One region of the Brevibacillus sp. AG genome, then DNA from elsewhere that is predicted to be linked to it. Evidence: riboswitches for the same ligand, from Rfam matches in the RefSeq annotation. Region 1 holds a riboswitch; each other region holds the start of a gene.

Region 1 (10,688 bases):
TAAAATCAGACCCAGTGATACGAGCACAGCACCGACCCACGGGAGGGCGGTTATATCCAGATGAGTAATAACCCATCCGCCAATGAAAGCACCAGCTGCATTTCCTAGATTTCCGGCAGAATGACTGGAGGTAGAAGCAAGCGCCGGTGCATTCTGAGCGAGGTTCATCACACGTACTTGCAGCCCTGGAAATACAGCGAAAGAAGCAGCTCCCCATAGAAAAATGGTCAATACGGCAGCAATTGGACTATATACGGTAAACGTAAACAGCGTGAGAATGATGCATATCGTAAAGTAAAGACCGAGTATGGAAGGCATCAGCTTCCAATCCGCAAGCTTTCCGCCCACGATATTACCGATGGTCACTCCACAGCCGAAGAGGACAAGAATCCACGTTACATGATACTCAGCAAAACCGGTGATTTGCGTAAGCAGTGGCGTAATATACGTAAACACGGTGAATAGACCTGCGTTGCCTAGTGCTCCAATAAGGAGGTACAGAAGGAGCTTGGGCTTGAGAAGAGCGGTAATTTGCCCAGTGATACTCCCGGTGTTTTCTTGCCGCATTTTTGGGACGAAAACGAGTATTCCGATCAGTGCTATGATTCCCATGATCGCAATAGAGCCAAATGAAGCTCGCCACCCCATATGTTGACCGATAAAAGTCCCCAGAGGCACACCAATAATATTGGCGATCGTCAGACCTGCCATCATAATGGAAACGGCTGCGGCACGTTTGTCAGGACTTACAAGACTGGAGGCTACAACAGCCCCAACTCCAAAGAATGTCCCATGTGTCAAAGCGGTGATCAGGCGTGCTCCCATCAATATGGCGTAGTTGGGAGCAAAAACAGAGATTCCGTTCCCGAGAATAAACAGAACCATTAGTAGACAGAGTAACTTCTTTTGGGGAATTCGGTGGGTGAGGACTGTCAGTATCGGTGCACCGATGGCTACCCCTAGCGCATACATGGTAATGAGTTGACCCGCAGATGAGATACTAACATCCAAATCCGCTGCAACATTCGGCAGCAGACCCATAATGACAAATTCCGTCATCCCAATGCAAAAAGAGCCCACTGTAAGAGAGAGCAAAGAGATAGAAGACTTTTCCTTTTTGGTCTGTTTCTTGGTAGTAGTGTGAGATAACTCCATGAAGTCAATACAACCTTTCTGCATTATAAAATCCCGTTTGTGGTGCGGGTAAAGATTACCTGTTCCATATAGTTAAGTCAAGGTATTCTTTTTACGCATATATTTAAAAAGCGGCAATTCCTGCATGAAGGAATTACCGCTTTATTCGTTATCAGGAGAACCTTTGATCATCCATCCGGCATTCGCATTATGTCAGAAACCCAATAAGATAGGGGAAGGTACCTATTTGAAACACTCCCTCTGTCTCTTACGATTGGATAAAAACAAAACTTGTAGCTTGGAGGACCAATAATGGATCAAAGTCCGACTTATTCTGAACGCTCTGGCGATGAAGGGAAGGCGATGGATAACGGTTATCTGAAGCAAATCTTCGACCACTTGCAGGACGGGATTATTCTCATGGATCAAGAACGAAAAATTATGGTTATGAATCCATCCGCAGAGAAAATGACCGGTTGGAAACGAGGAGAAAAGGTGCCGTTCTGCTCCTACTGCCAAAACAGAGAGCTGGAACCGGGAGAAGAACGATGTTATTTGCTCGCCAAACGGGAGGTTCCCTATTTTCTTTCTGCGATGCCCACGTATGAAGGGCGGTACGTCGACATGGAGATGAGCACGGCGGTCATCTATGAAAATGGTGAACATAACATGCAGGATGTCCTTTTAGTCTTGAAAGATATGACGGTCAAGAAAAAAGAAGAGGAGGTCAGAATCTCCAAGCAGGTGCTGCAAAAAACGCTAGAAGCCCAGGAAAACGAACATAAGCGCTTGGCCCAGGAGCTGCACGACGGTGTGGGACAATCCTTGTATTCCGTTTCGGTAGGCATTCAGGCGATTCAAGCGCGCCTCAACAAGGAAGGGCATTTCCGGGAATTCATGCAAGAGATCGTGAATGAGCTGGAAAAAGCGATACAAGACGTCAAGCTCTATTCTCTACAGCTGCGTCCGCATAGTCTCGATCAATTGGGGCTGATTCCTACAGTACGGCATCTTGTTTCTAGCTTGAACAAAACACATCAGGATGTTTCCATTACCTTTTCCTACAGCAATGTTAGCGATCATTTTCAGCCAATCTTGGAAATCAATTTGTACCGTGTGATCCAAGAAGCCTTACATAATGCACTGAAATACGCGAAGGCGACACTCATTGAAGTCATCTTGTACAAGGAAGACGACCTACTGACTTTACTCATTCAGGACAACGGAATCGGATTTGTTCGCGATCAGGTTCAGGTTGGTCTGGGTCTCAAACATATGGAAGAACGAGTGGATCACATGGAGGGGACTCTTCAGATTCACTCCGTGCTCCACGAAGGTACATCGATCAAGGTAACGGTAGTGGGTAAGGAGGGAGAGCAGAGTGATACGAGTGCTTTTGGTTGATGATCACACGATGATTCGGAAGGGATTGCGTGTGCTTCTCGAAAGTTACTCTCAAATTAAAATTGTCGGAGAGAGTCATACAGGGAACGATGCCATCCTTAAAGCCAATCAGCTAGAACCCGATGTGGTGCTGATGGATTTGTCATTGCCGAATGGGCTGGATGGGTTTTCAGCAAGCAATGAGATTCGCAAGTCGAATCCTTTCGTGAAAATCGTCATATTGACCATGCATGACGAGGAGATTTTTGTCCAGAAGGCTATTACCGTCGGAGCCCATGGGTACATTTTAAAAAACAGCCATGGTGAGCTGCTGTTTCAAGCCATTGTGGAGGTCTACAAAGGAAAGCGCTTTTACAAGACTTCCGTATCGCAAGAGATCATCCATCTATGGCTGAAATCGGATGCTAAGACGATGCCTTCTGTTTTAACGCTACGTGAAAAGGAGCTTGTCAGACTCATTGTGCTTGGCTATACCAATAAGGAAATGGCAGACAAGCTGTTAATCAGTGTCAAAACCGTGGAGAACCACAAAACGAATATCATGCAGAAACTAGGACTGGATTCCAAGCATCAATTGATCCAATACGCCATAAAAAATAAATATCTCGATCTGGCATTTTGATCGCATAGATCAAAAAGTAGGGGACTTCCCCTATATGGAAAAAATGGCAGAGGAATAAACTGAATAGAGAGACTACACCTCATGAACCATCATCGTACGATTGAAAACGATATCGTCGTCGAAGGAGGAACTATGGCAAAACAAGTTCATTATGCGGTTGTCATCGTGGGAGCAGGCTCAGCCGGTATCTCTGTTGCTGCTCGTATTGTCCGGGCTTCCAAAAGGCTCAAGGGACAAGTCGCTATCATCGACCCCGCGTCCAAGCATTATTATCAGCCATTGTGGACATTAGTCGGAGGGGGTGCCGCGAAAAAGGAGGAATCCGAGCGTGAACTTTCCTCTCTGATTCCCGCAGGCGTCGACTGGATTTGCGATGCGGTCACCATGTTTCAACCGGAACAACACACGCTTCATACGAAACAGGGAACCATCCTCTCCTATGACTATCTCGTTGTAGCTGCTGGTCTGCAAATAGATTGGGAGGGGGTAAAGGGCCTGAAAGATGCCGTAGGCAAGAATGGTGTTTGCAGCAACTACGCTTACCAAACAGTAGAAAGTACATGGGAAGCTATCCGGAGTTTTAAAGGCGGCACTGCCATTTTTACGCACCCGAACTCACCCGTAAAGTGCGGCGGAGCCCCTCAGAAAATCATGTATCTGGCCGATGATTACTTTCGCAAGTTACATGTTCGCAACCACTCAGAGATCATTTTTGCATCGGCGAAGGGAAGTATTTTTGACGTTCCCACGTATGCAAATACCCTCAATGACGTCATTCGTAGCAAGAACATCGAAACCAGATACAAGCATAACCTAATGGAAGTGCGGGCGGATACCAAAGAAGCCGTATTCGAGAATCTGGACACCAAAGAGCAGCACGTATGGAAGTATGACATGCTTCATGTGACCCCTCCCATGAAAGCACCTGATTTCATTGCAAACAGCGCATTGGCAGACGCAGGAGGCTGGGTCGATGTCGATCCATTTACGCTTGCGCACAAAAGATTCCCTACTATTTTCGGCATAGGCGATTGCGCGAATCTTCCCACGTCTAAAACCGGAGCTGCTATTCGCAAACAGGCGCCAGTCGTCGAGAAAAACCTGCTCGCACTGATCAATGGTAATCCATTGACTGCCAAGTACGACGGTTATACATCCTGCCCACTCGTAACGGGGTACAACAAACTGGTGCTGGCTGAATTTGATTACAACCTAATGCCGTGTGAAACCTTTCCTTTTGACCAATCTGAAGAGAGATTCAGTATGTACCTGATGAAAAGAGAGCTGCTTCCCATCCTTTATTGGAATGGCATGCTAAAAGGATTGATGTAAGGCAGTCTTTGAAAGAGAGGGGGAGAGCAACATTTTGAATGACAGGAAGGAACAGAGAAGCTCTGACATGTTTTTAGAGGATTTATCTGATCCAGAAGTTCAGGAAGCGATCACTATATTGATCCGAAAGCTCCCGAAGATAAAAGATACGATCCTGGCAGCCGAAAAGGGACTTGAAGTAGCCACATCGATCTTGCGCGATCAGGAATCACTACGGTATTTGTTCGAGCGAGTAGATGGTCAACTGTCCCGTTTCTTTGTGGAAAAAGAATCGATAGACGCCCTGTTTACTTTGCTTGATAAGATGCCAAAGCTCGTTAAGTATGTCAGCGTTCTCGAACAAGCTGCTGATTTTTTGGAAAGTCTCGGAAAGGATAAGCAATCGCAGCAATATTTGCTCAACGGTATGAAAACGTACATGGCTCCTGTGTCCGCGAAAGTGGAGCATGGAATAGCTGTCTTCCAAGAAGCAAAAGGAAGAGCCGAACATAATAGCGAACCCGTTTCCGTGTTCACGCTTTACAAGCTCATGAAGGATCCCACCGTCCAAAAGACACTTCGCTTTACCCAATCGCTGCTCGAAGTACTCGCGGAAAAATCAAACAAATAATAGAGGTGTAAAAGGAGGAATGCACGATGTTGTTACGTTACTTTTATGATGAAAAACTGTCCCATGCATCTTATCTGATCGGCTGCCAAAAAACTGGAGAGGCGATTGTGATCGATCCCGCCCGCAATCTGGCTCCTTATTTTCAAGTCGCAAAAGCAGAGGGGGTTTCCATTGTAGCCGCCACCGAAACCCACATTCACGCTGATTTTGTTTCTGGTGCCAGGGAACTGGGCGCAGCTTATCAGGCGAAGCTGTTTTTATCCAATGAGGGCGATGAAGATTGGAAGTATCAATACTTGGATGGTTTGAATCATCAACTTGTACACGATGGAGATCGCTTTTTTATCGGGAACTTGCTATTTGAAGTCATGCATACCCCTGGTCATACACCCGAAAGTATCTCCTTCCTTTTGACAGACCTCGGGGGGAATGCAGATCGCCCAATCGGAATCTTCACGGGAGATTTCGTCTTTGTCGGCGATATCGGAAGACCGGACTTGCTCGAAAAAGCAGCGGGAATGGAGGGTACGTCCGAGTCAGGTGCAAGAGCCATGTTCCAGTCCCTCCAAAAATTCAAGCAACTGCCGGATTATATGCAGGTATGGCCAGCTCATGGCGCAGGAAGTGCTTGCGGCAAAGCACTGGGGGCCGTGCCGTCTTCTACCGTTGGTTATGAAAAGCTGTTCAACTGGGCGCTGTCACACGCCAGTGAAGAGGAATTCGTCAAGGTACTCCTGGATGGACAACCAGAGCCACCAACGTATTTTGCAGTGATGAAACGCGTGAATAAGGAAGGCCCTGCCTTGCTTAAGGAACTCCCTGTTGTTCAAGAGTTCAACTCGTTTGAACAGGTAAAGGAATCGCTGGAAAACGGACAGATTATTGATACGCGTCCTTTTCAGAAATTTGCGAAGGGGCATCTGGCGGGAACACTTCACATTCCTTTTAACAAGTCATTTGCCAACTGGGCGGGCTGGATTGTCGATTACGATCGCCCGGTTCACATCCTGGCCACCCCAGATGATAGGGACGGGATTTTGCAAGCCTTGCATTCCGTAGGGATTGATTATGTCACAGGCTTTATCGACAGTGGCAAGTTAATGGAAAGGGAAATGTCTTCACTCGAGACAATCGAAGAGGTAACACCGTTGGAGATTGCAGAACGGGTGGAAAAGGGAGAAGTACACGTAGTAGATGTACGGAATCTGGCTGAGTGGAAGGAAGGGCACATTCCGGATGCACAGCACATCATGCTCGGTACGCTCGCCAAGCGGCTGGATGAGATTCCTCTCGATAAGCCGCTTCTCGTACAGTGCCGTTCCGGTGCCCGATCCGCTATTGGCGCAAGCATTCTAAAAGCAAACGGATTCAAGGATGTCATGAATTTGAGCGGCGGAATCTTGAAATGGCAAATAGACGGCTTGGCAATCGTAGAACGAGGATAAAACGAAGCGAGGTATTGCAAAGGGTGAGCGTATGACTATCGACCTTGTGATCACACTGTTTGTTATCGGTTTCGCGGGATCATTTATCTCTGGTCTCGTCGGAATCGGGGGCTCCATCATCAAGTATCCGATGCTTCTGTACATTCCGCCCGCCCTTGGATTCGTTGCTTACACGGCTCACGAAGTATCCGGAATAAGTGCAGTCCAAGTATTTTTTGCCACCCTAGCTGCTGTTTGGACTCTGCGCAAAGATAAGCTTATTCATTACCAGCTCGTTGTGTATATGGGAAGTGCCATTATTGTAGGGAGTTTGCTTGGAGGGTATGGAGGAAAATTTCTTTCGGCAGATGCTATCAATATCGTTTACGCCATCTTGGCCACCATTGCTGTAATCTTGATGTTTCTGCCAAAAAAGCGGATGGACGGACGTGAACAGACCGAGGTTATCTTTCATAAACCAACAGCCGTATTATCCTCTTTGATTGTCGGAGGCGCCTCCGGAATTGTCGGGGCAGCTGGCGCTTTTATTTTGGTTCCCATCATGTTGACCATCCTCAAGATTCCGACAAGAGTTACGATTGCTTCATCTCTTGCCATCACTTTTCTTTCTTCCATCGGTTCGACGATAGGGAAATGGATGGCGGGGGACATATTGCTGTGGCCATCCGTGATCATGGTAATCGCCAGCATCATGGCAGCGCCACTCGGTACGAAGGTCAGCAAACGTTTGGGCACCCGGATTCTCCAGACCATTCTTGCCTTGTTGATCCTAGCTACCACAATTAAGATTTGGGCTGACATCCTTATATCCACACGTGTGTGAAGATTTACTTTTTCCATAAATTATAAAGAAAAATCAATTGTCATTGAACAGCATTGACATATCCGAGTAAAGTGATAAGATAAAAAAGAATTTTACGATGAAATTAAATTTCATAGAACATTCTTATCGAGAGTGGTGGAGGGGCTGGCCCGATGAAACCCGGCAACCTTGGTCTTATTGACCTTACGGTGCTAATTCCTGCGGAGTTATTCTGCGAGATGAGAAGGTGGGAACCGTGCAATCGCCCCTCTTCTTTTCGGAGAGGGGTTTTCTATATTTATAATCCTTAGTATTCATATCTTTTTACTATGTGTTGTGTGAAGGAGGAAACAACGTGCTTCATTATGCGGTCAAGCGTGGCCTTCTCATGATCGTTACGCTGTGGATCATTGTCACGGTGACGTTTGTGACCATGCACCTGATTCCGGGTGACCCGTTCGCGTCTGACGCCAAAATGCTTCCAGAAGAAGTGGTAAAGAACATGCGGGCGGAGTACAACCTGGATCAGCCAATCACGGTACAGTACCTGCTCTATCTAAAAGGATTGCTGCAATTTGACTTGGGGCCCTCTATCCAGTCCAAGACGAGGGATGTGAACACGCTGATTGCAGAAGGATTTCCCGCATCGGCTGTTCTGGGACTCCAGTCGTTTATTGTCGCGCTAGCAGGTGGAATCACACTGGGAATCGTAGCGGCACTCTATCACAATCGAACGCTGGATTTCTTGTCTATGTTTGCAGCCATCATCGGGATCTCCGTCCCCAGTTTTATTCTGGCGCCACTGTTGATCAAGTACTTGGCGGTCAAATGGGAGCTGTTTCCCGTTGCTGCGTGGGGGAGCTGGGAACACTCAATTCTTCCAACGCTTGCGCTCGCTATCGGTCCGCTCGCCATTATCGCTCGTTTCGTACGAGCCAGCATGCTTGAGGTTTGGCAACAGGAATACATAAGCACAGCGGAGGCGAAAGGGCTTGGCACCTTTTCCATTGTCGTTAGACACGGGATGCGCAATGCCATATTGCCGGTTCTTACCTTTATCGGTCCGCTGTTTGCCAACCTGATGACCGGAACCTTTGTGGTGGAAAAGATTTTTGCCATTCCCGGGCTCGGCAAATACTTCGTGGAAAGTATTTTTAACCGCGATTACCCTGTTATTTTGGGCACCACAGTATTTTACAGCTTTGTCCTCATTTTTACTTTGTACATCATCGACCTGCTGTATCGGGTGATTGACCCGCGCATCAGATTGACGAGTGGAGGGAAGTAGCGTTATGGCCAATCAGGCAACTCAACTGGATTCGCTGTTTCGACCAGTAGACCGAACCCGGCTATCCGAGGAAGTTCGGGAACGTCCCAGTCTTGGGTATTGGCAGGAGGTATTGCAGCGAGTATTCCGTAACAAGCTGGCAATGCTCGGGTTCTTCCTTCTCTTGGCAGTGGTGACCCTCTCGATTATCGGTCCGATGCTCGTTCCCCACAGCTCGCATGAACAGTCATTAACGAAGGGAAATCTGCCACTGTCGGGCGAGCACTGGTTTGGAACGGATGACTTGGGTCGGGACATGTGGGCACGTACCTGGGTAGGCGGTCAAATCTCTTTATTTATTGGTGTGGCGGCAGCTGCTATCGACCTAGTGATCGGTGTATGCATCGGCGGGATATCCGGTTATATGGCAGGGAGGAACAAGCTGGGCGACCGTGTGGACAACATCCTGATGCGATTGGCTGAAATTCTGTACAGCATTCCGTATCTCCTGGTGGTAATCCTGCTGATGGTGGTTCTGGAGCCTGGACTCGCAACGATCATTATTGCCCTTTCACTAACCGGCTGGGTCGGCATGGCCCGTCTGGTCAGGGGACAAATCATGCAGATCAAGCGTCAGGAGTTTGTGCTGGCTGCAGAAAAGCTGGGTACCTCTCATGCCAAAATCATCATTAAACATCTGTTGCCGAATACGATCGGAGTCATCATCGTGAACTTGACCTTTACGATACCACATGCGATTTTCGCAGAATCGTTTCTCAGTTTTCTTGGGCTGGGAGTGCAGGCACCAACCGCCAGCTGGGGAACCATGGCCAACGACGCGCTGGCGGTTATGCTGAGCGGACAGTGGTGGCGGCTGTTTTTTCCGGGATTTATGATTTCCCTTACCATGTTCGCGTGCAACGCGCTCGGGGACGGTTTGCAGGACGCACTGGACCCGCGGATCAGGAAATGAGGAGGAGTACATCGTGAAGCCATTGTTGGAAGTAGATCAGTTGCGCGTCTCCTTTCGCACGTACGGTGGAGAGGTGCAGGCGGTAAGAGGGGTTTCCTTTTCTGTGAAGGAGGGGGAGACATTGGCAATTGTCGGAGAAAGCGGCTGCGGAAAAAGTGTGACCGCCCGGGCATTGCTGGGAATGATACCTCCGCGATCCGGTCAGGTAAAAGGCGGTAGCATTCGGTTTCGCGGGCGTGAACTGACTGGGCTGACGAAGCTGGAATGGCAGCAGGTTCGCGGGTCGCAGATCGGTATGATCTTTCAGGACCCGATGACCTCGCTGAATCCAACGATGAAAATCGGCCAGCAGATTGCGGAAGGCCTGATCAAACATCGAAAGCAGACGAAGACAGAAGCAAAGGAAGAGACGCTGAAACTGCTTGCAAGGGTAGGCATTCCGGAGGCGGCGAGGCGATTTGAGCAGTATCCTCACGAGCTAAGCGGAGGCATGCGGCAGCGTGTCGGAATCGCCATGGCGCTGGCCTGCCAACCGCAGTTGGTTATCGCCGACGAACCGACGACGGCGCTCGACGTGACCATTCAGGCACAGATCCTTCGTCTGATGAAAGAGTTGCAGGAACAATTGAACACGTCGATCATTTTGATCACCCATGATCTGGGCGTCGTCGCAGAGGTGGCCGACCATGTAGCGGTAATGTACGCAGGCGTAGTGGTGGAAAGCGGCCCGGTGGGAGAGATCTTTGACAATCCACGCCATCCCTACACACAAGGGCTATTGCAGTCTGTGCCACGTCTCGATGCAGGTAAAAAAGAGCGGCTGATCCCCATCGAAGGGACACCGCCGGATCTGTTTCGTCCGCCTGCCGGTTGCCCGTTCGCTGCCCGTTGCCGGTCTGCCATGGAAATTTGCCTGGAGCATATGCCGCAAGCGAATTCGTTTTTCAATCAGCATGAGGCAAGCTGCTGGCTGAACGACCCGCGTGCCATGAGAACAGAAGCGTGGATGATGGCAGGGAGGGAGACACATGATTGACAACATTGTTGGGGTGGAGAATCTCGCTAAATCGTTTGAGATTGGCGGGGGACAACAGGTAAG
Region 2 (10,688 bases), on a different contig from region 1:
CCGTTTTTCTTAGTATGACGAAAATAAAGTCCCTTACTCTGGAAGTGGCTCCCGTAAAAAACTGCCCATTGTGCCGCGTTTCACTACCTGTTAATATGGAAGGTATGCATAATAGAGGAGGTTCACATGAAGCGTCTTGACATACGCAACATTGCAATTATTGCCCACGTTGACCACGGAAAAACCACGCTGGTTGACAAACTTTTGATCCAATCGGGCACATTCCGCTCGAACCAACAGGTAGAAGAGAGAATGATGGACTCTAACGACCTGGAGCGCGAGCGTGGAATTACGATCCTGGCGAAAACCACTTCTGTCAAATACAATGATTTCACGATTAACATCTTGGATACACCAGGCCATGCTGACTTCGGTGGCGAGGTTGAGCGTATCATGAGCATGGTGGATGGCGTTCTGTTGATCGTCGACGCCTTCGAAGGCTGTATGCCACAAACACGCTTTGTATTGAAAAAAGCGCTGGAAGCAAAAGTTACCCCTATCGTTGTCGTGAACAAAGTAGACCGCGACAATGCACGTCCTCAAGAAGTTATCAACGAAGTGTACGACCTGTTCATTGATCTGGATGCGACGGAAGACCAGCTGGAATTCCCAATCGTATATGCTTCCGGTCTGCAAGGGATTGCAGGACTTGAGCCAGATAAGCTGGAAGGCGACCTTCGCCCACTGTTTGACACCATCGTAGAGCATATGCCTGCTCCTGACGCAGACGAATCTGCTCCGCTCCAAATGCAAGTAACCATGCTGGATTACAACGACTTTTTGGGTCGTATCGGGATTGGCCGCATCTATCGCGGTACTATGAATTTGAATGAAATGGTATCCGTGACTACGCGCGAAGGCGAAGTGAAAAAAGCGCGGATTCAAAAGCTGTTCGGTTTCTCCGGTCTGCAACGTGTTGAGCAAAAAACAGCAAGAGCGGGAGATATCGTAGCGATTTCTGGTATTGATGATATTAACGTAGGGGAAACGGTTTGCCACGTTGATCATCCTGAGGCATTGCCACTCTTGAAAATTGACGAGCCTACCCTGCAAATGACATTCCTCGTGAACAACAGCCCGTTTGCTGGTCGCGAAGGTAAGCACGTGACTTCCCGCAAGCTGCGTGATCGTCTGATGTCTGAGTTGGAGACAGATGTATCTCTGCGTGTAGATGAAACAGATTCGCCAGATGCGTATGTGGTTTCTGGACGTGGTGAATTACACTTGTCCATCTTGGTAGAGAACATGCGTCGTGAAGGCTTTGAACTGGGTGTGTCCAAGCCTGAGGTTATCATTCGTATGATCGATGGACAAAAAATGGAACCGGCTGAGCTGTTGATCATTGATGTACCTGAGGAATACACAGGGCCGGTTATGGAGACATTGGGTCAACGTAAAGCCGAGATGGTTAACATGATCAACAACGGCTTCGGACAAGTTCGTCTGGAATTCATTATTCCATCCCGTGGTTTGATCGGATATCGTACAGAGTTCTTGACGATTACACGCGGTTACGGTATTCTCAACCACTCTTTTGACAGCTATCGTCCACTTGTACCAGGAGCGGTAGGAGGACGTCACGCAGGGGTACTTATTTCCCACGAGACAGGAACAGCTACCACGTACGGCTTGATGTCCGTAGAGGATCGCGGAACGATGTTCATTCACCCAGGTACAGAAGTATACGAGGGCATGATCGTGGGCGAGCATAACCGTGACAACGATCTTGTTGTTAACGTATGTAAAGAAAAGCATGCGACCAACGTACGTTCTGCGACCAAGGATGAGACTGTCAAAATGAAGGCTCCTCGCATGTTGTCTTTGGAAGAGGCATTGGAATATCTGAACGACGATGAGCTGTGCGAAGTAACACCTCAATCCGTTCGTCTGCGCAAAAAATATCTGAACAAATCAGATCGTGAGCGCTATGAGAAGCAAAGACGCTATGAAGCACAACCGCAAGCGTAAGATAGAAAAGAAAAGAACGCCACTTTATCCTGTTTGGGATGAAGTGGCGTTTTTGTTTGGGCTGTCCTTACAACAGACTTTCAATATCAGAGATGAGCTCTTCAGGTTGAGTACGAGCACTGATGCGTTTTACAACCTGACCGTCTTTATCCACGAGGAATTTGGCGAAGTTCCATTCGATATCTGGATTTTCTTCGCTCGGGGCATGTTCCTTCAAGTACTGATACAACGGGTGAGTATCAGGACCATTGACATCGATCTTTGCAAACAGCGGGAACGTCACGCCGTAATTTCGATCGCAGAACGTTGCGATTTCTTCTTCTGTTCCTGGCTCTTGTCCAGCGAACTGGTTGCAAGGGAAGCCGAGAACAACAAGACCTTTATCCTGATAACGCTCATACAGCTTCTGTAGCCCTTTGTATTGAGGAGTAAGGCCGCATTGGCTGGCGACGTTCACGATTAGCAGGACATGCCCTTTGAAGGCGGCTAACGTCTTTTCTTCACCGGAAATGGTTTTGACGGCAATATCATACAAGCTCATCTTATTCCCACCTTTTTCTACTGACATATCTTCATCATAGCATGTACGGCGAAATTCATGCCAGCAACATGGAAGAGCCTACCGTTTTTTGACACAGAATCCACCACCTGATAAAGTAAGAAAGATAGCGTTTTCCTAAGAAAAAAGGAGTGACTATTCGTTTCATTCCGCCTATGAGGTGGCATGTGAAGCGGTAGGAGTTTCACCGCTTGAAGACAGGAGAGATAAGTGATGGACTGGATACAAATCGCATCAACCTATGTGCCAACGAATCCAGATCAGCTCACCGCATATGACAGCTTTCGCATATGGGCTGATAAATATCGGGCTTGGATTTTGTTTGTGGAATTAATTATCGTCTATTATCTTGGCTTTGCTACCCGTATCCGTATGCCTATTTTGAAAAACGTGCTCTTGTACATCCTTTTGTTTGCTGGAGCTCTCATTTTCGCTATTTTGGATGTGCAGCTTCCTGTGAAAAGTGCAATGTTCGTAGCGATTGCGATTCTCGTGATTGTTAAGGTACGGATCAAGCCGGAGCAAACTGGGCGAAAGTGAGGAGAACCGTGTGAAGCGTGAAGATGCACTTTTTAACTGGCTCCAAATTCAAGTGGTTGCCGATGCGCGACCAGAAGACCGCTCTGCTTTGGATACAGCTGCTTTTTTCTTGCAATTGCTGCAAGAGGATCATCAAATGAGCGATATCGGCTATCGTCAGGAAGGCAACTGGTACGTGCTCTTTGGAAACGCTGAATCTCAAGCCTTGGAAGTGCGATACCCTGCTGAATCGGTCGAAGCTTTATTGGCCGCGATTGAAGGCGAACCCAAGTACAACTGCAACTAAAGGGACAAAGACTCCCCTCCACTTGCCGAAATGATTCGGAAGTTGGGTGGAGTTTTTTTGTATCGAGCACTTTTTGTAGGTAATAAGACGCGGTTTCTTGGAGGATGCAACTTTTGAAAATGATTTCCCGTCAATATTCATGCCCCAAGCAACCAGGGGGATTTTGCCAGACTAGAAGGGGGAACTACCATTGAAAAAGTACATGACCAAGCCCGTATTAGCAGTGGTGACAGCTGCAGGTATTCTTGGCTGTTTGACGCCAATTTTTGCCGATGCAAGCTCGATTGCTAGTCCAAGTGCCACAAAGGTAGTCATGAATGACGAAGGGAAACAAGTAACGCGCTACAATCTGAAAGAACTTGCCCAAAATGATCCAACCACGTTGAACATGCTCTTGAAGAATCAAGCGGATCACTTGTACATCATTGTAGAAGAAATCAACTTGAATACGAAACTGCAAACCTATATGGAAGAAAACAAAGCGGAGTGGGAGCGTATTTACAACGAGTACTACAGCGATATTTGGCTGGAAGTGCGCTTGACAGACAATGATGAAGAAATCGTGAGCGTAAATGCCAAGACTGAAAATAACAAGGTGTACATAAAGGGGATTGTGACTTCGGATGTCACCAAGGTGGTTGTGAAAAAGCCGAATTCCGACATTATTGAAGTCGTTCCGACCAAGGAGCACTCTTTTACGGTCAGCTTTGAAGCTCCAGATGCATCCTATGAACCGTATGTAACTGTGAGTGCCTATGAAGGCAGCAAGCTGGTTGATAGCGAGAAAGTAAAGATCGTACCAAAAGCAGAAGAAGATAAGGAAATGATCATCCATACTATGTCTGTATTGGATGCGAAGAAAAAGGAATTAAAAGTAAAAGGAATTGTCAAGCAAGGGGCAGACAAAGTAACTGTCACCTATAATGGCGTGAAAAAAGACGCAAACGTGAAGAAGCTGTGGGACGGCGTAGGCAGCTTCACAGTCTCAGTAAAGGATGTACAAGCAGCAAAAGATCAAAAAGCCTTGATCGAGATTTACGAGGATGGCAAGAAGGTTGATTCCGAATCCGTTCAGGTAGAAATCGTTAACGCTCCTGACAAGGATCAAGCGACCGTATATGCCATTAAGGCGACTGCTGTAAACAATCCTGCCGCCAAGTCCATTCAAGTGAAGGGGACAGTAAGCGGCTGGAATAAAAAGGACGACACTGAATTGTATGTGATCGCTCCTGACGGGAAGAAAAAAGAGATTAAGCCAAATGACAAAGGCGAGTTTTCGCTGACATTGTCGTACAAGAATCATTCCTTTAGTGCCAAAACAATTCAATTCGCATTGTATGAAGATGATAAGCTGGTTAAGAAAGCTGACGTTGCATTAAGCACAAAAGTCATTGTCGAGCCTGTGAAGCCAACAGATGAGGATAAAGACGATGATGATGACAAAAAGAAAAAAGAAAAAGGGAAGCAGAAAGATAAGCATCCCAACGGCAACGCGTATGGCTATTGGAAAAAGCACGACAAACATCATGATGACGATGATGATCATGACGACGACAGAGACTAGTCTCTATCGTTAAGGCCGCTGCTTGTAAGTCTCGACGTACTCCACCAATTGTCTGATGTAATCCCCCAGAATGGGGATGGAAAGAAATTGCGTCAAGAGGGAGCCGAGGAAAGCCAAAACGATAGCAGTACCAATTGTCAACCCCAGACCCCGGGCAAGACCTGCGAGGAAATTGATCCAGAGCAGCTTGCGCGGGGCTGTGTAATTTTGGATCACATCTGCTAGTCGGATATCTTCCAAGAACATCGCAATTTTATGCATCCGCTCATTTACCTTCCGAACTTCCTGAAGCTCTTCAAGGACTTGATCAATTTGCTGCATGAGGCGGTCTGTAGGCGACAAGCTGTCCATCCCCTTCCATCATTCGGTATCGTTACTTACCAGTCTAGGGAAAAAGACAACCAGAATCAAGGTGGAGAGGAAACGTTTGCCTATCAGCTAGGCGAAGGGTAAAATGAACGTACAAAACGTTTGTTAGGAGGCTTTGAAATGGCTGAAACTGTTTCCCAATCTCTTTCCGAAGATTTATTCAAGCTCTTGCAAAAGGAGCGTTTTGTTACCTTGGGCACAGTAGACCATGAGTCAGGGGCACCATCGCTCAGCTCCTTGTCCTGGACGTATGCTGTCAGCGCCGATACGATTCGTTTTGCCGTGGATAATCGCTCACGTATTTTGGCTAATATTGCGAAGGAACCGCAAGTTGTCTTGCATTTGATCGGTGCCGGCTCGTCTTTCGCCATAAATGGTCGTGCTTCCGTCAAAACAGACCGACTGGAAGGCGTTCCGCTCAAGCTGGCCATGGCAGAAATCAAAATTGAGGCTGTTCGTGATATTATGTTTTACGGTTCCCGTATTTCCGTAGAACCACAATATGAAAAGACGTATGACAAAAACGCGGCAGCGAAGCTGGACAATCAAGTGATGACCGCCTTGAAAGATGCAAATTAACGGGTGGAAATAAATTGTTGACAAGAATCCTGCCGATCCTTTAGTATTAGGGTCAATCAAATTGAATAGCAATCTTCTTATCCAGAGCGGCGGAGGGACTGGCCCGATGATGCCCGGCAACCAATCACCTGTATTTTAACAGGGAGATAATGGTGCTAATTCCTGCAGAGTTATCAAACTCTGAAAGATGAGAAGGATTTGCTTACGGTGACGTAAACAAAGCCTTCTTTCAGAGGAAAGAGGGCTTTTTTGATGCCCTCGTACACTATTGGAGGGAGAGAAACAGACATGAATTTGGAAACGAAATTGATTCAGGCGGGAGTAGGCAGAGATGAAAAAACAGGGGCGGTGAGCTTTCCTGTTTACTATGCTACGGCTTATCGCCATCCGGCCTTGGGCCAGAGCACTGGATACGATTATACACGCACAGCTAATCCTACTCGCACTATTTTGGAGGAGACCATCGCTGAAGCGGAATCAGGAGATGCAGGTTTCGCTTGCGCCTCAGGAATGGCTGCTGTTCATACCGTCATGGGCTTGTTTTCCCAAGGGGATCATCTGATCGTTTCACTCGATCTGTACGGGGGAACCTATCGATTGTTCGAGCAAGTGCTCTCTCGCTATGGTCTGACGTTTTCGTATGTGGATTTGCGTGACATTGGTGCACTCAAAAATACGATTCGCCCTGAGACAAAGGCGATCTTCGTCGAGACACCTACCAATCCGCTCATGCAGATTACCGATATTCGAGCAGTAACGCAATTGGCGAAACAGCATGGTCTCCTTACGATTGTAGACAACACATTCTTAACCCCGTATTGTCAACGCCCATTGGAGCTTGGTGCAGATATCGTTCTACATAGTGCAACCAAGTATTTGGCAGGACATAACGATGTACTGGCTGGACTCATCGTAACAAAAGGGGGAGAGTTGTCGGAAAAAATCCGGTTTTTGCACAATTCAATCGGTGCTGTACTTGGACCACAAGATTGCTGGCTTCTCGTTCGCGGGATGAAAACATTGGCATTGCGGATGGATCGTCATCAATCCAATGCCTTGATTGTAGCGAAAAAGCTGCGTGAGCATCCGGCAGTGGCGGAGGTATTTTATCCAGGTCTGCCAGAGCATCCGGGGCATGAGATACAGGTGCAACAAGCAACTGGGCATAGTGGGATGGTATCGTTCCGCGTACGCGATACAGAACAGGTGGGATTGTTCCTGCAAAATCTGCAAATCGTGTCCTTTGCGGAAAGTCTGGGTGGTGTCGAGTCATTGTGTACGTATCCGGCGACGCAGACTCACGCCGATATCCCGCAAGAAGTCAGAGAACATGTCGGTGTTTGTGATCGATTGTTGCGACTGTCGGTTGGCATCGAGCATCCAGATGATGTCGTAGCCGATTTGTTTCAGGCATTGAATGCTAGTTTGGTCGTAGGGGGGAGTGTACGATGAATTTTGCAACCAAGATCCTCCACGGTTCGACTTGCATTGACCCGTTCACAGGTGCGTCGTCGGTTCCGATTTATCAAGCTTCGACGTTTCATCAGGCTGATATCGATCAGCCAGGTACATTCGATTATGCCAGATCAGGCAATCCGACCAGGCAGGCTTTGGAGGAAGCTATTGCGTCTCTGGAGGGAGGCGCACGCGGTTTCGCGTTCTCATCTGGCATGGCTGCCATTTCCAGCGTATTTATGCTGTTTTCAGCTGGAGACCATGTTGTAGTGGCGGAAGATGTATACGGTGGCACGTTTCGGTTTTTGACCAAGGTATTATCGAGAATGGGCATCTCCGTTACGTTCGTGGATGCAACAGATACAGATTCCGTTCGTGCGGCCATTACATCGGCAACGAAAGGGATTTACCTGGAGACCCCCTCCAATCCCACCTTAAAGGTGACAGATATTGCAGCGGTTTCTCGTATTGCGAAGGAGCACGGCTTGCTCGTCATTGTCGATAATACGTTCCTTACCCCGTATTACCAGCGGCCATTAGAACTTGGCGCAGATGTGGTCATTCATAGTGCAACGAAGTTTATTGGAGGGCATAGCGACGTCGTGGCAGGCCTGGCCGTTACCAGGGAGGCTGCGTTAGGGGAGCAGCTCTACTTTATCCAGAATGGCATGGGAGCGATTTTGGGTGTGCAGGACTGCTGGCTGGTGATGCGTGGGCTCAAAACATTGAAAGCCCGACTAGATGTCAGCACGAAAACAGCCGCGAGCTTGGCTGACTGGTTGTCATCGCATCCACAAGTAAGCCGCGTTTACTATACAGGACTGGAGGATCATCCCGGTCATCTGATTCAAACACAACAAGCGACTGGTCATGGGGCTGTTCTTTCTTTTGATGTAGGGAGTCGGGAGCGAGCAAAAGCATTGTTTGATCGCGTAAAATTGCCGATTGTGGCTGTCAGCCTCGGGGCAGTGGAAACGATTCTCTCGTACCCAGCTACGATGTCACATGCAGCGATGCCTGCTGAGGAAAGAGCTGCAAGGGGAATCACAGATGGCTTGATCAGGTTGTCAGCTGGCTTAGAGGATTTCGATGACTTGGTGGCAGATTTGAAGCAAGCTTTGGATCATTTGCCATCTGAAGCACCAGTCCATAAAGAAAAAGAGGTATTCTCCCGGGCTTGAATCCGGGGGATACCTCTTTTTCTTTTAAGGAGGTTCCTGTACGATTTGCGTTGATTTTGTTTTGTCCTTGCGGCTCTTTGTGCATGCGTTTTTCTTTTACTTGAGAAGGGGTTTCTTCGCGAGGCTGCACACTGCGCGGCAGTTGGGGAATGATCCGACCTACGATATCCGCCAACTCTTCCGTAATACCGGCAACAGGATGGCCGCGACGAATATCATCTCTCATTTCCCGTAACCGCTGTACGACGGCAGGGTCTGCGGTTACGACAGCGTTCGCTCCTTGAGGGTCTTCTTTCAGTGCTTCCGCAACTGTATACTTAATGACGCCGACTTCTGGGCGATCCAAATTCGGGTCTACAGTAATACCGACTACAGCATATTTACCCAAGACCACAGCAGTCGCGCTGTGTACCCTTTTCACACGTGTTGCCAGTTGGGCCAGACGATCAGCGGTGGCTTGAGAAGATTGATTATAAGCAGGCTCAGGAGCTGTTTGCTGAACGCGTTGCGTATGAGTGGCATGCTTCGGCTGTGCAGCCTGATTGGCTGGTGGATTTTTGCCCGACATGCATGCTGTAAGCAACAAGCTAAAACCGAGGCAGCAGATCATGATCCGTTTCACAGGCATTCTCCCTTTCCCAGTATTGCCTTCCTTCTGGAGGAGGGCAGGGTTACAAGTATTTTGTTCTGGGCTGCCGATTTTCATTCTGCCAATGGGTCGTCTATCTCTGTCTACCTGAACATAGACTGTAGTACATCACGTCGCCGCACTTGAGCATCCCTCCAAAAATTGCATAGGGTATATAAGAAGGGGAATAGGAGGCGAGATTTTGAAGAAAATCTACGTACTGGACACCAACGTACTCCTGCAAGATCCAAGGGCGATGTTTTCTTTCGCTGACAACGAAATAGTCATACCAGCTGTCGTATTAGAAGAAATCGATTCCAAAAAGCGGTACATGGATGAAATTGGCCGCAATGCTCGGTACGTATCTCGGCTCTTTGACAGTTTTCGTGAGCTGGGGCAATTGCACACTGGCATTACTCTCGAAACAGGCGGGTTGTTTCGGGTGGAACTGAATCATTCCTCTTTCCACCGCCTTCAGAAACAATTCACAGAAATGAGTAATGACAACCGCATTTTGGCGGTCGCACTAAACTTACAGGAGGAGGAAAACGGAAAACCACAGCCAAGACCGGTCATTTTGGTAAGTAAGGATGCTCTCATGAGAGTCAAGGCTGATGCATTGAATATTTCCGCAGAGGATTTTCTTTCGGATCGAGTTGTGGGGGAGTTCTCCAGTATTTACCCGGGGTATCAGAAGATGATGGTAGCGTCCGATATCATCAAGAACTACTACGCGACAAGAAAACTGCAGCTGGCCTCCTGTTTTCCACGCTATCGCTTTTACCCTCATCAATTTTTAGTGCTGAAGGACGAATGCAACCCATCTATTTCAGCGATTGGAAAGGTCGACCCGGACGGAAAAACGTTAGAAATGCTTGTGTCAGATGATGATCCGATTTGGGGCATCCGAGCCCGTAACGTACAGCAACGGATGGCAACCGAATTGCTGTTACGAGATGATATTCCTTTAGTAACTATGACCGGTAAGGCCGGTACAGGAAAAACCTTGCTGGCATTAGCAGCGGGCCTGCTGCAAATCGAGGACCAGCAAAAATACAAAAAACTGTTAGTGGCAAGACCTATCGTTCCGCTTGGAAAAGACATCGGTTATTTGCCCGGCGAAAAAGAAGAAAAGCTTCGACCGTGGATGCAACCGATTTATGATAATTTGGAATATTTGTTTAACACAAAGCGCCCAGGTGATCTGGATAAAATTTTGGCAGGCATGGGTAGTTTGCAGGTGGAAGCTTTGACATATATTCGTGGGCGCTCCATCCCCGAACAATTTATTATCATTGATGAAGCCCAAAACTTGACAAAGCATGAAGTGAAGACGATCCTGACGAGGGTAGGGGACGGCTCGAAAATTGTACTAATGGGTGATCCTGAGCAGATTGATCATCCATACTTGGATGAGAGCAACAACGGTTTAACCTACGTGGTAGAAGTATTTAAAGACCAAAAGCTGGCTGGACATATCCAGTTGGAAAAAGGCGAACGGAGTGTGCTTGCACAGCTGGCCGCAGATTTATTGTAAAGAGGATGTATGAAAAACAGCG
Region 3 (10,688 bases), on a different contig from region 1:
GATCTCTATGCTGGATCGTTTTAACGAGGAATCATCGCTTGAGTCAACATAGGGGAGGAGAAGAAAAAGCACGGTTCTCTTCGACTCTGACACGCTAGCGTGGATGATTGACTGCTCGTCTCCATTTCAAAAAGGGGACCGTCGAGCCAAAGCCACCCTACGGGCGGAAGTTTTTCGAGGAAGAAGTGTTCGACAAGCGGGTCCCCTTTTTGAAATTCCGACTGGGTAGGCGTTGTCAAGGTCTACGAGCTCTGTGCTTTTTCTTCTCACCAGCTTTAGTGGTTTATCGATACTTTTTAAAACTACCAAAAAGCCCAGGACCTGTAATCGTCCTGGGCTTACCTATTGTTACTGGGAAACGGCAATGACTGCATCCAATGCGATCAGCGCTTCTGCTTCAATGGCTTTTGCCATCACATCGGTGTGCGGGTTATAGGATTCGATCAGGTCTGCATCTGCATACCCGTCAATCGCCAAAATAGAGCCTGCCTTCATACCACGGAGAGCCGCAATCACGAAGAGAGCGGTGTTTTCCATCTCGACTGCCAAAACGCCAGCTTTTTGGTACAGCTTGTGCGGGAACTCCAACACCCCACTATAAAAGACATCGAGTGTCAGCGTGATTCCTTCGAATACCTTCAAGTCTGATGCGTTTGCTCCTGCTGCTTGTACAAGCGCGTCCACGACATGGCGATTGGCAACAGCCGGGAATCCCGCCGGAACCAACTGACTGGTCAAGCCATCTTGGCGAACCGCTGCGGAGCTGATGACGAGGCTGCCTGTCTCGATTTCTTTTTGGTATGACCCGGCAGTTCCTACACGAATGATGACCTGAACGCCGCCCTTCGCCAGCTCCTCGAAGCATACGGCCGCTCCCGGTGCACCTACCCCATGGCTCACTACCGCTACCTCAACGCCTTTCCACGTACCCGCATAGCTGTGATATTCACGGTTTTCCCCGATTTGACGCTGATCGTCGAGTTTCGAAGCAATCAAAGCTGCACGTTTTGGATCACCGCACACGATGACGCGCTTTGGCAGTTGTTCTGGATCTACCTTTAGATTCGTCAACATCTCAATCGAACTCCTTTTTCTCCCACTCATCCTCTGGGATCGGCAACGCTTCACCGGAGAACCGCTCTTCACGAAACGGGTCTGCGATCAAGTGAAAACCATTTTGCTCCCAAAAGCCGGGCTTGTTTTCGGTCATAAATTCAATTCCTCTGATCCACTTCACACTTTTCCAGAAATACAGATGAGGAACAACCAGGCGAAGCGGCCAACCGTGCTTATCCGTCAGTCTCTCTCCATCAAAGGAATGAGCCAGCAGCACATCATCACGCTCCAGATCCGCAAGCGGCACATTGGCGGTATAGTCGTGATCACCGTGCAGCATGACGAAGTTCGCTCGCGGAGTCACGCCAATTGCTTGCAAAAAATCACGAAAACGCACGCCTGTAAATGCATTGTCAAAACGGGACCAACGCGTCACGCAGTGAATGTCGCTCGTCACTGTCACCTGTGGCATCGCCATGATCTCTTCGTAGGAGAGCGTCACTTCCCGGTCTACCTCACCGAAAACACGCAGTGTCCATTCGCTCATGTCATACACCGGCACGTCTCCCTCATGCAAAATGGGAAACCGCTCTGTCAGGATTTGTCCTGGCGGAAGTCGTCTGGCGAGTCCCGGTCCCACTGGGGCGGGTACTTTCATTCTTTTGATCCGATCTGCCTTGTTCATAGCGCATTTCCCCTTGTCTTCGCTGTCTATATGACCTGTGTTTAACGGGTGCTCTGCTGATTATCGCTGCCGATCTGACTCTTGTTTTTCAAGAAGAACATCGCCACAATCGTCAGCACGTATGGCAGCATGGCAGTGAACTGGGTCGGAAGCGAAAAGCCCTGCAACCGAATACTAAGGGCATCCATCAACCCGAACAAAAAGCTCGAAGCCAAAATACCGAGTGGATGCGACTGCCCCATCATCATCGCTACCAATGCGATAAAGCCCCGGCCAGCCGTCATTCCTTCTGTAAACATCGTGACTTGCCCCAGTGAAAGCTGTGCCCCTGCAATCCCGCACAATGCTCCACTCATCACAATCGCCAGCATCTGAAGTCCCGTCACTTTCAGACCGAGACTGCGTGCCGCAACGGGATTCAGACCAACTGCGAGGACGCGGAAGCCCGTAACCGTCCGATAAAAGAACACATACAACAGAATGGCAGCCAAAAACGCAAAATACACGAGCGGCGAATGACCAGAGACAATGCCTCCGATGACTGGAATATCGTGAATGAAAGGAATCTCGACGGTTGGCAAGCCAACCATATCCTTATCGTAAAACGCCCCTTTGACACCGAAGATCGCCCGCAGTGCAAATGTCGTCAACCCCAGCGCGAGAAAGTTAATCGCCACACCGACGACGATTTCATTCGCCCTAAGCTTGATCGTCATGTACGCGAATAAGAGAGAAAAGACAATGCTGACCAGCGCTGCAATCAAAACGGCCAGAAAGAGATTCCCGGTAAAATGATTGCCGACGATCGCGGAAAAGGCACCGACCAGTACCAATCCCTCCAAGCCAACATTAAAAATTCCGACACGTGCGCAGAGCGCTCCACCCAAAGCTGCCAATAAGATCGGCGTGACCATCCGAATGGTAGAACTGAGGAGGGACCAATCAAAGAGCTCCATGCGATTCCCCTCCTTTTGCCTTCCGCTTTTTCCACCAGTCGTAGCTGAACTTGGCGGAGATGAACAATATCAATACGGCTTGTATAACACTTGCCAGCTCCAGCGGCACATCCGTATTGCGCTCTACACCCATGGCTCCTGTCTGAAAAGCAGCAAGCAGGATCGAAGTCACAATGATGCCAAGCGGGTGCGAGTTCGCAAGCAGAGCGGCCATCAGCCCCGTCCAGGCGAACCCTGGTACAGTCAGGGCACCGTCAACAAAACGATAGTGCGCCCCCATTACCTCTACGGTTCCCGCCAAGCCAGCCAGTCCACCACTGGCAAACATCCCGGTCAGCATCACCCGAATGCGATTAATTCCTCCGTATTGAGCAAACAGCGAGTTTTGACCCAGCATCTTCACTTCATAGCCAAAAGGCGTAAAACGAAGTACCCAGAACAACAGCAGCGCTGCAACGATCGCAAACAAAAACCCTGCATGCACGCTCATCCCGGCAAACAGCTTCGGAAGCCAAGCGCTTTTCTCCAGCATGACGGTCTGTGCCAGTGCCGCAGAACCTGAGCGATCCCGGAATGGCTCTGTCACGAGATAGCTCGCAAACAATACCGCGATATAGTTGAAGAGCAACGTAGAGATGAGCAACGGAATACGAAAGCGGGCTTCCATAAAGCCTGGCAACAACGCCCAGAACCCACCGACTGCCATCCCTGCGAAAATACCCGCCACAATTTTGATCATTCCCGGTGCTGGCAAGTAGATCGCGACTAACGCAGCACTGACGGCACCCAGCACCATTTGCCCTTCCGCCCCAAGATTGAATACCCCTGCCCGAAATGCGAGGGAAAGACCCAAGGCAATCAGCATGATAGGCGTGGCTCTCGCTAATGTAGACGTAAAGAAATAAAAACTGCCAAAGGCCCCTTTCCACATTTCCTGGTAGGTGCCCAAGATCGATTCGCCAACTGCAGCAATGACCAGCGCCCCGGTCAACAAACCGATGACGACAGCCAAGAACGGCTGAACCAATGACTTAGATAGCTCTTTGATTGCTGCCATGAATGCTTCCCCCCGCCATGATCACGCTGATTTTTTCTTCGGTTGCCTCCAGGCGTGAAAGCTCTCCAGCGATTCGCCCTTTATACATGACCAAAACCCTGTCAGACAAGGCGAGAATTTCGGACAACTCGGAGGAGACGAGCAAGATCCCGTCTCCCTGATTGCGCTTTTCAATCAGCGCCTGATGGATGTACTCCATGGCACCGATATCCACCCCTCGCGTAGGCTCAGCCGCAATCAAAAACGGGGTTTCATGTCCCAGCTCCCTTGCTACGATCAGCTTTTGCAAATTTCCACCTGACAGATTCCCTGCCAGCTCCTGCAATTGCCGAGAGCCAGTCTTGATGGCAAACTGCTCAACCCAGCCTTTTACGACTTGGCGGAATTTCTCCCGCAAAACGACGCCTCGGCAGTTGTAAGCAGGCTTTCTCTGATAGCCCATCAACGCATTTTCCTCGACGCTTGAGAGTTTGGCCGTTCCCCACAGGTAACGATCCTCCGGAATATGCGCCAAGCCGGCATCCCGAATGGTGGCTACTGATTTATTCGTCACATCTTTGCCGCCTAACCGCACCGTACCCTCCTGTGCCGCACGCAAACCACTGATCGCTTGTAGCAGCTCGGATTGACCATTCCCGGAAACACCTGCAATTCCTACGATTTCGCCGTGATGCACGGTAAAGCTGACTTGATCGAGCAATGTCTGCTTTTCTCGAACCGTGAGATTCTCCACCTGCAACAAGGGGCCTTTATCCAGAGGAACTCGCTCAGCTAGCTCCTGCAATTCACGTCCAACCATCAATCTTGCCAAATCATCCGCATTTGTCTCATTCCGCGAAACCGTTCCCGTCACTTTGCCTCCGCGCAGTACCGTAATACGATCGGCTACCTCCATGACTTCCTGCAACTTATGTGTAATCAAAATGACGCTCTTGCCACTCTCTGCCAGGTTTCGAATCGTTTGCAGCAGGTCGCGTACCTCCAGCGGAGTAAGTACAGCGGTAGGCTCGTCCAGCACGATAATATCCGCCCCTTGATACAGGACCTTAAGAATTTCGACCCGTTGCTGTTCCCCAATCGAGCAATTCGCTACCTTGGTCTGCGAATGAATCGGAATGCGATACTGCTCACTAAGCGCACGCACCTTGTCCTCCGCGTCATTTCTTTTGAAAAAACCCGCTTGCTTCGGCTCGTAGCCGATCACGATATTTTCAGTCACACTGAATTCTCCGAAGAGCATAAAGTGCTGGTGAACCATCCCAATTCCATTTCGAATCGCGTCCTCTGGTCCGCGAAAAACAACTGGCTTTCCGTTTAACACGATCTCTCCCGACGTCGGCTGCTCCATCCCGTACAGCATCCGCATCAGTGTCGTTTTTCCCGCTCCATTTTCCCCGACAATCGCGTGGACTTCTCCTGCTGCCAGTGAGAACGACACCTTGTCGTTGGCGGTAAAATCTCCGTACTTCTTGGTCATGGCCCTCATTTCCAAGCGATCGGTCATTCCCACTCCCTCATTTCTGTACGTCCTTTTATGAAAATGGAAGACCGACTACACAGCCGTAGTCGGTCACATCCATCACTGTGCACAAGCTTTAAATAATCGTTCAAAAAGTTGGCTTTTCAGCACCGAACTACCTTTTTAGAATTTATCTGGTACTTCGCGGGTGCCTGCTACAATTTCATCGCTGATCGCTTTCACTTTATCCACTACTTCTTGTCCAATAAAAGCGTTCAGAGGCGTTTTGCTTTCGTGCGTGACATAGGTTACGCCAACACCTTTTTCTTTCAAGCCGTACGCAACAACACCTGGTTTGAACGTTCCTTCTACAAAGTTCTTCACGGTTTCATAAGCTGCCGCGTCGGTCCCTTTCAATTGGGACAGAACGATATGCTCTGGATCGATCGTCGTACGGTCAACGTCCTGACCTGCTGTGAAGAAGCCTTTTTCCTTCGCCGCTTCGAAAACGCCGAGGTCGCCTACAGCTGCTGCACCGTTAATGAAGTCAGCGCCTTTGGAAGCTTGGAGCAAAGCCAATTCTTTCGCTTTTGCCGGGTCAGTGAAGCTTCCTACATAGTTGACCATCAGTTCTGCCTTTGGATTCGTCGCTTTCAAGCCCTCTTCGAAGCCGACTGTCCATTTTTTCAACTGCGGAATATCGAGAGCGACAACCATACCTACTTTGTTCGTTTTCGTTGCCAGACCTGCTGCTGCTCCCACCAGGTAAGCCGCTTCCTGCTCGCGGAAGGTAACACTGCGAACGTTTGGCAAATCCACTACGGTATCAATAATCGCAAAATTACGGTCAGGATTTTCGGTTGCTACTTTTTTCAATGCATCCTCTGATGTAAAGGAAGAAGTGATGATCAAATCATAATTTTCTGCAACAGCCACGCGCAAATTCTCTTCAATCGCTCCATGGTCCGTAGATTCAATCGTTTTCACTTCTGCGCCCAGCTCTTGTGCGGCTTTCTTTGCACCATCATCCATTTGTTGGAAGAACGGGTTCACACCAATTTTCTCGGGCAAAATCAAGGCAATTCGCTTTTTGTCCGCGCCCTCTTGTCCTGCTGCTTGTCCTCCTGGCTGATCTGCAGGTGCGCTTGTGCCAGTCGAGCACCCTGTTGCCAATACTGCGAATGTCGTTAATGCCAGCAATAACTTCTTCATGATGTATCTCTCCCTATCCGAACTTTACGTTTTTCTTTATCCTATTAGGTAATGTACGGCTTTTTACCCATTTTTTCAATAGTATTTACGAATATTCTCTTATAAAATTAATTTATTGTTCGTTTATTTACTCCTCCCCTTTTACAAATACAACAAAAAAACTCTTCCCGGAGGAAGAGTTTGCGTACGTAGCCGTTCTCTTCCTCATCTGTCAAAACCATGGTACAGGTTTTGCAGGAATTGGCACCTTTCTGTTCATGCATAGACATGATCAGTGGTTGCCGGGCATCATCGGGCCAGTCCCTCCGCCGCTCTTGATAAGGTAGGTGAATATATTTAGTTACAATGGAATTCATTCTAGCAGAACGGTTCGAAAATGCAATTCTTTTTTCTCAATTCCAAACACTTCTAAAAGTGAATAAAAGTTTAAACAGTCGTCTTTCCAGCATCGAGAAACCTATTTCACGTGAAAGGTTTGCTGGAGACGATGAGACAACGTATTCAGCTCGCCCAGCTCTTCCGTAATCTCACGCACTTTTTGATGCTGGTTTTCTGCTGTCGCAAACAGCTCTTCTAAGTTGGCTACCGATTCCTCGGTTACAGCTGTAATGGTCGACATCTCGATGGCAACTTCTCCGGAACGCACTTTTACCCGGTCCATGCTGGAGCTTACTTGATCAGCTGCTTGCAGGAAGGCCATCATCCCGGCACGCACTGCTTCGATGGAGGCCACTGTTTTCACGGCCAGTTCTTGGCCTTTTGCAACAGACGTTTCCCCATTGCTCATATGCTGCACCGCATTCTCACTTTCCTGGTGGAGTGATTTCAGAATGTCGGTAATTTCCTGCGTAGCTGTCGCGCTTTGTTCTGCCAGCTTGCGTACCTCATCCGCTACAACAGCAAATCCCCGTCCATGTTCGCCTGCACGCGCCGATTCAATCGCCGCATTCAGCGCCAAGAGATTCGTTTGTGTCGCGATCTGATTAATAGCGCCAACAATTTCCTCTACACGGTTCGCCTGCCGATTGAGCTGGTGAATCGTGGAGGCTGCTACATTGACTGCCTGCACAATTTGCTCCATCTGCGAGGACAGCTCGTTCATCATCTGAACGCTTTCAGTCAGACGACGGTTGTTTTGTTGCGATTCCGTTTTCATTGCGTTGGTCTGTGTTGTGACTGCCTCGATTTCCTGGTCGATGGATTGAACCTCTTCTTCGATTTTCACCGTAGAATTCGCCTGCGATTCCATACCTGTAGCGACTTCCTTAAAGGCCACCATCATTTCATCTGTATTGCGCTTCGTACCTTCCGCATGCTCATGCACATGATCGCTTGTACGATCCAGCTGTTCCGTCATTTGCTGGATGTTCAAAAGCATTTCTCCCAGACGGCGCTCCTTCTCTTCCGCTTCCTGCCTTGCGTCATCAGCTTTTCGCAAGGAGGCTTGTCCGGCGAGACATAGATACGTGACGGCTCCCATCATCATGAGAATCGTGACAATACGCATAAGCAAATTGAGCTCCGAAAAATCACCTTCGAAAATCTCGTAGGTTCCCGTATAAAATCCAACAATCGTAACGATGATTTGGGCAATTCCCGCTGTAACTACCAGCTTCCAGTCCAAATAGGCTGCCAAAAAGCCCATGACGATAAAGGCGAGGAAGGTAACCTCCTGGTAATCGGTAAAGTGATCGAAGGAAATAGCATAAAACATAAGTCCGATTGCTACCAGATAACGAATGACATGACTATCTTTGCGAATGAAATAATACGGCGAAACAATTAAAGTGACCAGCAATCCCAAGGACGTCACTTTCCAGAAGTTCACATCCACTTGGTAGGCAATGAGTCCCGCCATCCACAAATGATTCCATAGGATGAAAATCATAAAGCCTTCTTTGTCAGTCAAGGTATTGCGAATCAATTGAATCATAATTGCCCCCCTTTTCCTTTTTACTTATGTATCGGATTCTTTCCCCATTATATAGCCAAACCTTTGCCAAATTTGTGAAAAAAGTGAGAACAGCCAAAAACAATTTCGAATAGGCTATTACACAACTCACACGTACAGGAGGCAAACGGAGAAAAGTGGAACTCAATCAATTGCCAGCTACCGTGCTGACACGGACAATTAGCCGTCAGAACACCACCATTTACTACCCGCAATTGGCAGGCCTAGCCAACCAGCAAGCGGAAAAAGATACCAACCGGGCGATTTATCAAACGGTTCAAGGCTTAATTCACGAGCAGCAACGGGTCCAGGTACCGGGAAATACAGAAATGCAAGGAAGCTACGAAATCAAGACAAACGAACGCGGCATTTTCAGTGTCGTGTTGAGCAACTACGCCTACACACCGCAAATGGCTCACGGCATGACCTTTCTCGGGTCAATCACCGCAGACATCCAAACAGGCAAGCTGTATACGCTACGTGAATTATTCAAGCCAGGAAGCGATTACGTCAAGGTGATTTCTGAAAACATCAAGCGTCAAATCAAAGAAAGAAGCATCCCCACACTCAATGGCTTTACTTCGATTAAGCCCGATCAAGATTATTACCTAGCCGACAAAGCACTGGTCATCTACTTCCAGTTGTACGAAATTACGCCTTACTACGTCGGTTTCCCCATGTTCCCCATTTCGGTTTATGAACTGGAACCACTCATCAATGAAAAAGGACCATTGAGTATCTTATCCGCGGATTAATGTATCACTGGGTGTACTTGTGGCAAAAGAGAAAGCACCACATGGGTGCTTTTTCTACTAATTAATAGTAAGCTTGTACGGATTCTTTTTATCAAAATCAGTTGCGCTATGTCCATAAACCTTGATATATACCTGATCACCAAGACCTAACTGGAAGCCCAGAACATCGGTTGCACCTGGTCCAAAATCGTTAGGATTATATGTTTGATTCACTTTTCCGTTTGCAGAAATATAGATCAAATCAAAATCATAGTTTTGGTTCTGTGGAGATTCCAATTGTACAACGATACCCTGTCCAGTTCGATTATCATATTTGTACCAATCTACATCATTGCTATCAGAAATAGTATGGGACAGTGGATTATGAATTTTGATAAGAACGGCCTTATCCTGCGTATCTCCATAACCGTCACTAGCAAAAGCCGATTGTGTACCCATTGCCAACGCTGCCAATACCATGCAAGAAGACAAAATTCTTTTAAAAGAAAGTTTCATTTGGAGTTCTCCTCATTATCTATTTATTTACATTTTTAGTATATTTATAAATGGATAATTTTTCAACAAGTGAACTTTTTTAGAAAACATTACCTTTTGTGCCCCTTGCAAGGGGCATTTTGTTTGCATAAAATCCATAATTTCGCCATCGAATAAACGTTTACTTATATGTCCCGAACTGCTAGTATGTTATTGTACATATTTACTTAAGCAATAAAGTGTACGATATATCGGACCAGCTTTCCTGGAGGTATATATTCATGCAATATTATGGTCATCGAATCAGCCAAACCGCAAGAATATTCAGTAAATCGTTAAATGGGACTATGTCTCCCATGGGATTATACAGTTCGCAATGGGGGATTATCCTTTGCTTGCATTACCGTGAATCGCTCACCCAGGTTCAATTGAGTAACTACCTGAATGTGGAAGCGCCGACGATTACCCGGACACTCACCCGATTGGAAGAGATGGGCTGGATTATTCGCTCAGAGGGTGATGACAAGCGTGAGCGCTATGTGTCCTTGTCTCCGCAAGCAGTCGAACGTTTCCCGGAATGGCTGGAAGCTGCCAAAGAGCAAGAGGAACTGGCACTCCGCGGCCTTGACGAAGCAGAACTCGCTATCTTTAACCGCGTACTGAAGAAAATGAACGATAATTTGCAGCCATTGTAGCAAGTAAAAAATGACTTCTCCCAAAAGCAGTTTGGTGAAGTCATTTTTTGTTAGCCATTTTTCCTTGTGCTATGGATGATGGTGTTGAGCTCTTGTTCCAATTGAATCAGTTCAAGCTGTATCTGTTGCTTTTGCAATTGTTTTTTCTGTTGCAGCACTTGTTTTTTCAAATCATTTGATTCTTTGTCATTTGCCTCTTTCGCTGTAGAAGTATCCTGGTCCGGTTCCACCTGTCCAGTCGAGCCTATAGCAGCTAGGAAGGCACCCAAAACTGCGATCCACCCGCCTACTGCTACCAGCTCATTCGCCAGATTTTTTTCGATCATTCTTCTTCCCTCCGTTTTTGGATGGTTCCTCCTGTAAATTCTTCTTTATATCTTGTATACTG

Evidence for each region. A riboswitch is a leader RNA that binds a small molecule or an ion and turns the genes downstream of it on or off. The one in region 1 is predicted to bind S-adenosylmethionine.
Region 2: another riboswitch for S-adenosylmethionine. It lies ahead of POF51_RS06255 (aminotransferase class I/II-fold pyridoxal phosphate-dependent enzyme); the one in region 1 lies ahead of POF51_RS01885 (ABC transporter permease).
Region 3: another riboswitch for S-adenosylmethionine. It lies ahead of POF51_RS12300 (BMP family lipoprotein); the one in region 1 lies ahead of POF51_RS01885 (ABC transporter permease).

Annotation. Positions count from the first base shown of each region.
Region 1 covers NZ_JAQMYO010000001.1:422,421-433,108, reverse strand. The annotation lists gene POF51_RS01920 (MFS transporter) at 1-1,155, opposite strand, end outside; gene POF51_RS01915 (PAS domain-containing sensor histidine kinase) at 1,447-2,538, shown strand; gene POF51_RS01910 (response regulator) at 2,516-3,160, shown strand; gene POF51_RS01905 (FAD/NAD(P)-binding oxidoreductase) at 3,293-4,492, shown strand; gene POF51_RS01900 (DUF1641 domain-containing protein) at 4,527-5,102, shown strand; gene POF51_RS01895 (MBL fold metallo-hydrolase) at 5,129-6,547, shown strand; gene POF51_RS01890 (sulfite exporter TauE/SafE family protein) at 6,579-7,370, shown strand; SAM riboswitch class I at 7,491-7,595, shown strand; gene POF51_RS01885 (ABC transporter permease) at 7,705-8,637, shown strand; gene POF51_RS01880 (ABC transporter permease) at 8,642-9,589, shown strand; gene POF51_RS01875 (ABC transporter ATP-binding protein) at 9,603-10,625, shown strand; gene POF51_RS01870 (ABC transporter ATP-binding protein) at 10,618-10,688, shown strand, end outside.
Region 2 covers NZ_JAQMYO010000002.1:260,361-271,048, forward strand. The annotation lists gene typA (translational GTPase TypA) at 127-1,968, shown strand; gene POF51_RS06225 (glutathione peroxidase) at 2,036-2,509, opposite strand; gene POF51_RS06230 (YlaH-like family protein) at 2,741-3,067, shown strand; gene POF51_RS06235 (hypothetical protein) at 3,078-3,353, shown strand; gene POF51_RS06240 (hypothetical protein) at 3,544-4,917, shown strand; gene POF51_RS06245 (DUF5665 domain-containing protein) at 4,927-5,268, opposite strand; gene POF51_RS06250 (pyridoxamine 5'-phosphate oxidase family protein) at 5,407-5,865, shown strand; SAM riboswitch class I at 5,940-6,059, shown strand; gene POF51_RS06255 (aminotransferase class I/II-fold pyridoxal phosphate-dependent enzyme) at 6,154-7,317, shown strand; gene POF51_RS06260 (trans-sulfuration enzyme family protein) at 7,314-8,501, shown strand; partial or broken gene POF51_RS06265 (YhcN/YlaJ family sporulation lipoprotein) at 8,533-9,129, opposite strand; gene POF51_RS06270 (PhoH family protein) at 9,332-10,666, shown strand.
Region 3 covers NZ_JAQMYO010000004.1:194,627-205,314, reverse strand. The annotation lists gene POF51_RS12330 (ArsR/SmtB family transcription factor) at 1-52, shown strand, start outside; gene POF51_RS12325 (nucleoside phosphorylase) at 349-1,074, opposite strand; gene POF51_RS12320 (sulfite oxidase-like oxidoreductase) at 1,076-1,741, opposite strand; gene POF51_RS12315 (ABC transporter permease) at 1,783-2,697, opposite strand; gene POF51_RS12310 (ABC transporter permease) at 2,684-3,754, opposite strand; gene POF51_RS12305 (ABC transporter ATP-binding protein) at 3,729-5,258, opposite strand; gene POF51_RS12300 (BMP family lipoprotein) at 5,397-6,425, opposite strand; SAM riboswitch class I at 6,627-6,749, opposite strand; gene POF51_RS12295 (methyl-accepting chemotaxis protein) at 6,883-8,358, opposite strand; gene POF51_RS12290 (DUF3298 and DUF4163 domain-containing protein) at 8,514-9,131, shown strand; gene POF51_RS12285 (hypothetical protein) at 9,189-9,626, opposite strand; gene POF51_RS12280 (MarR family winged helix-turn-helix transcriptional regulator) at 9,887-10,300, shown strand; gene POF51_RS12275 (hypothetical protein) at 10,351-10,626, opposite strand; gene POF51_RS12270 (hypothetical protein) at 10,601-10,688, opposite strand, start outside.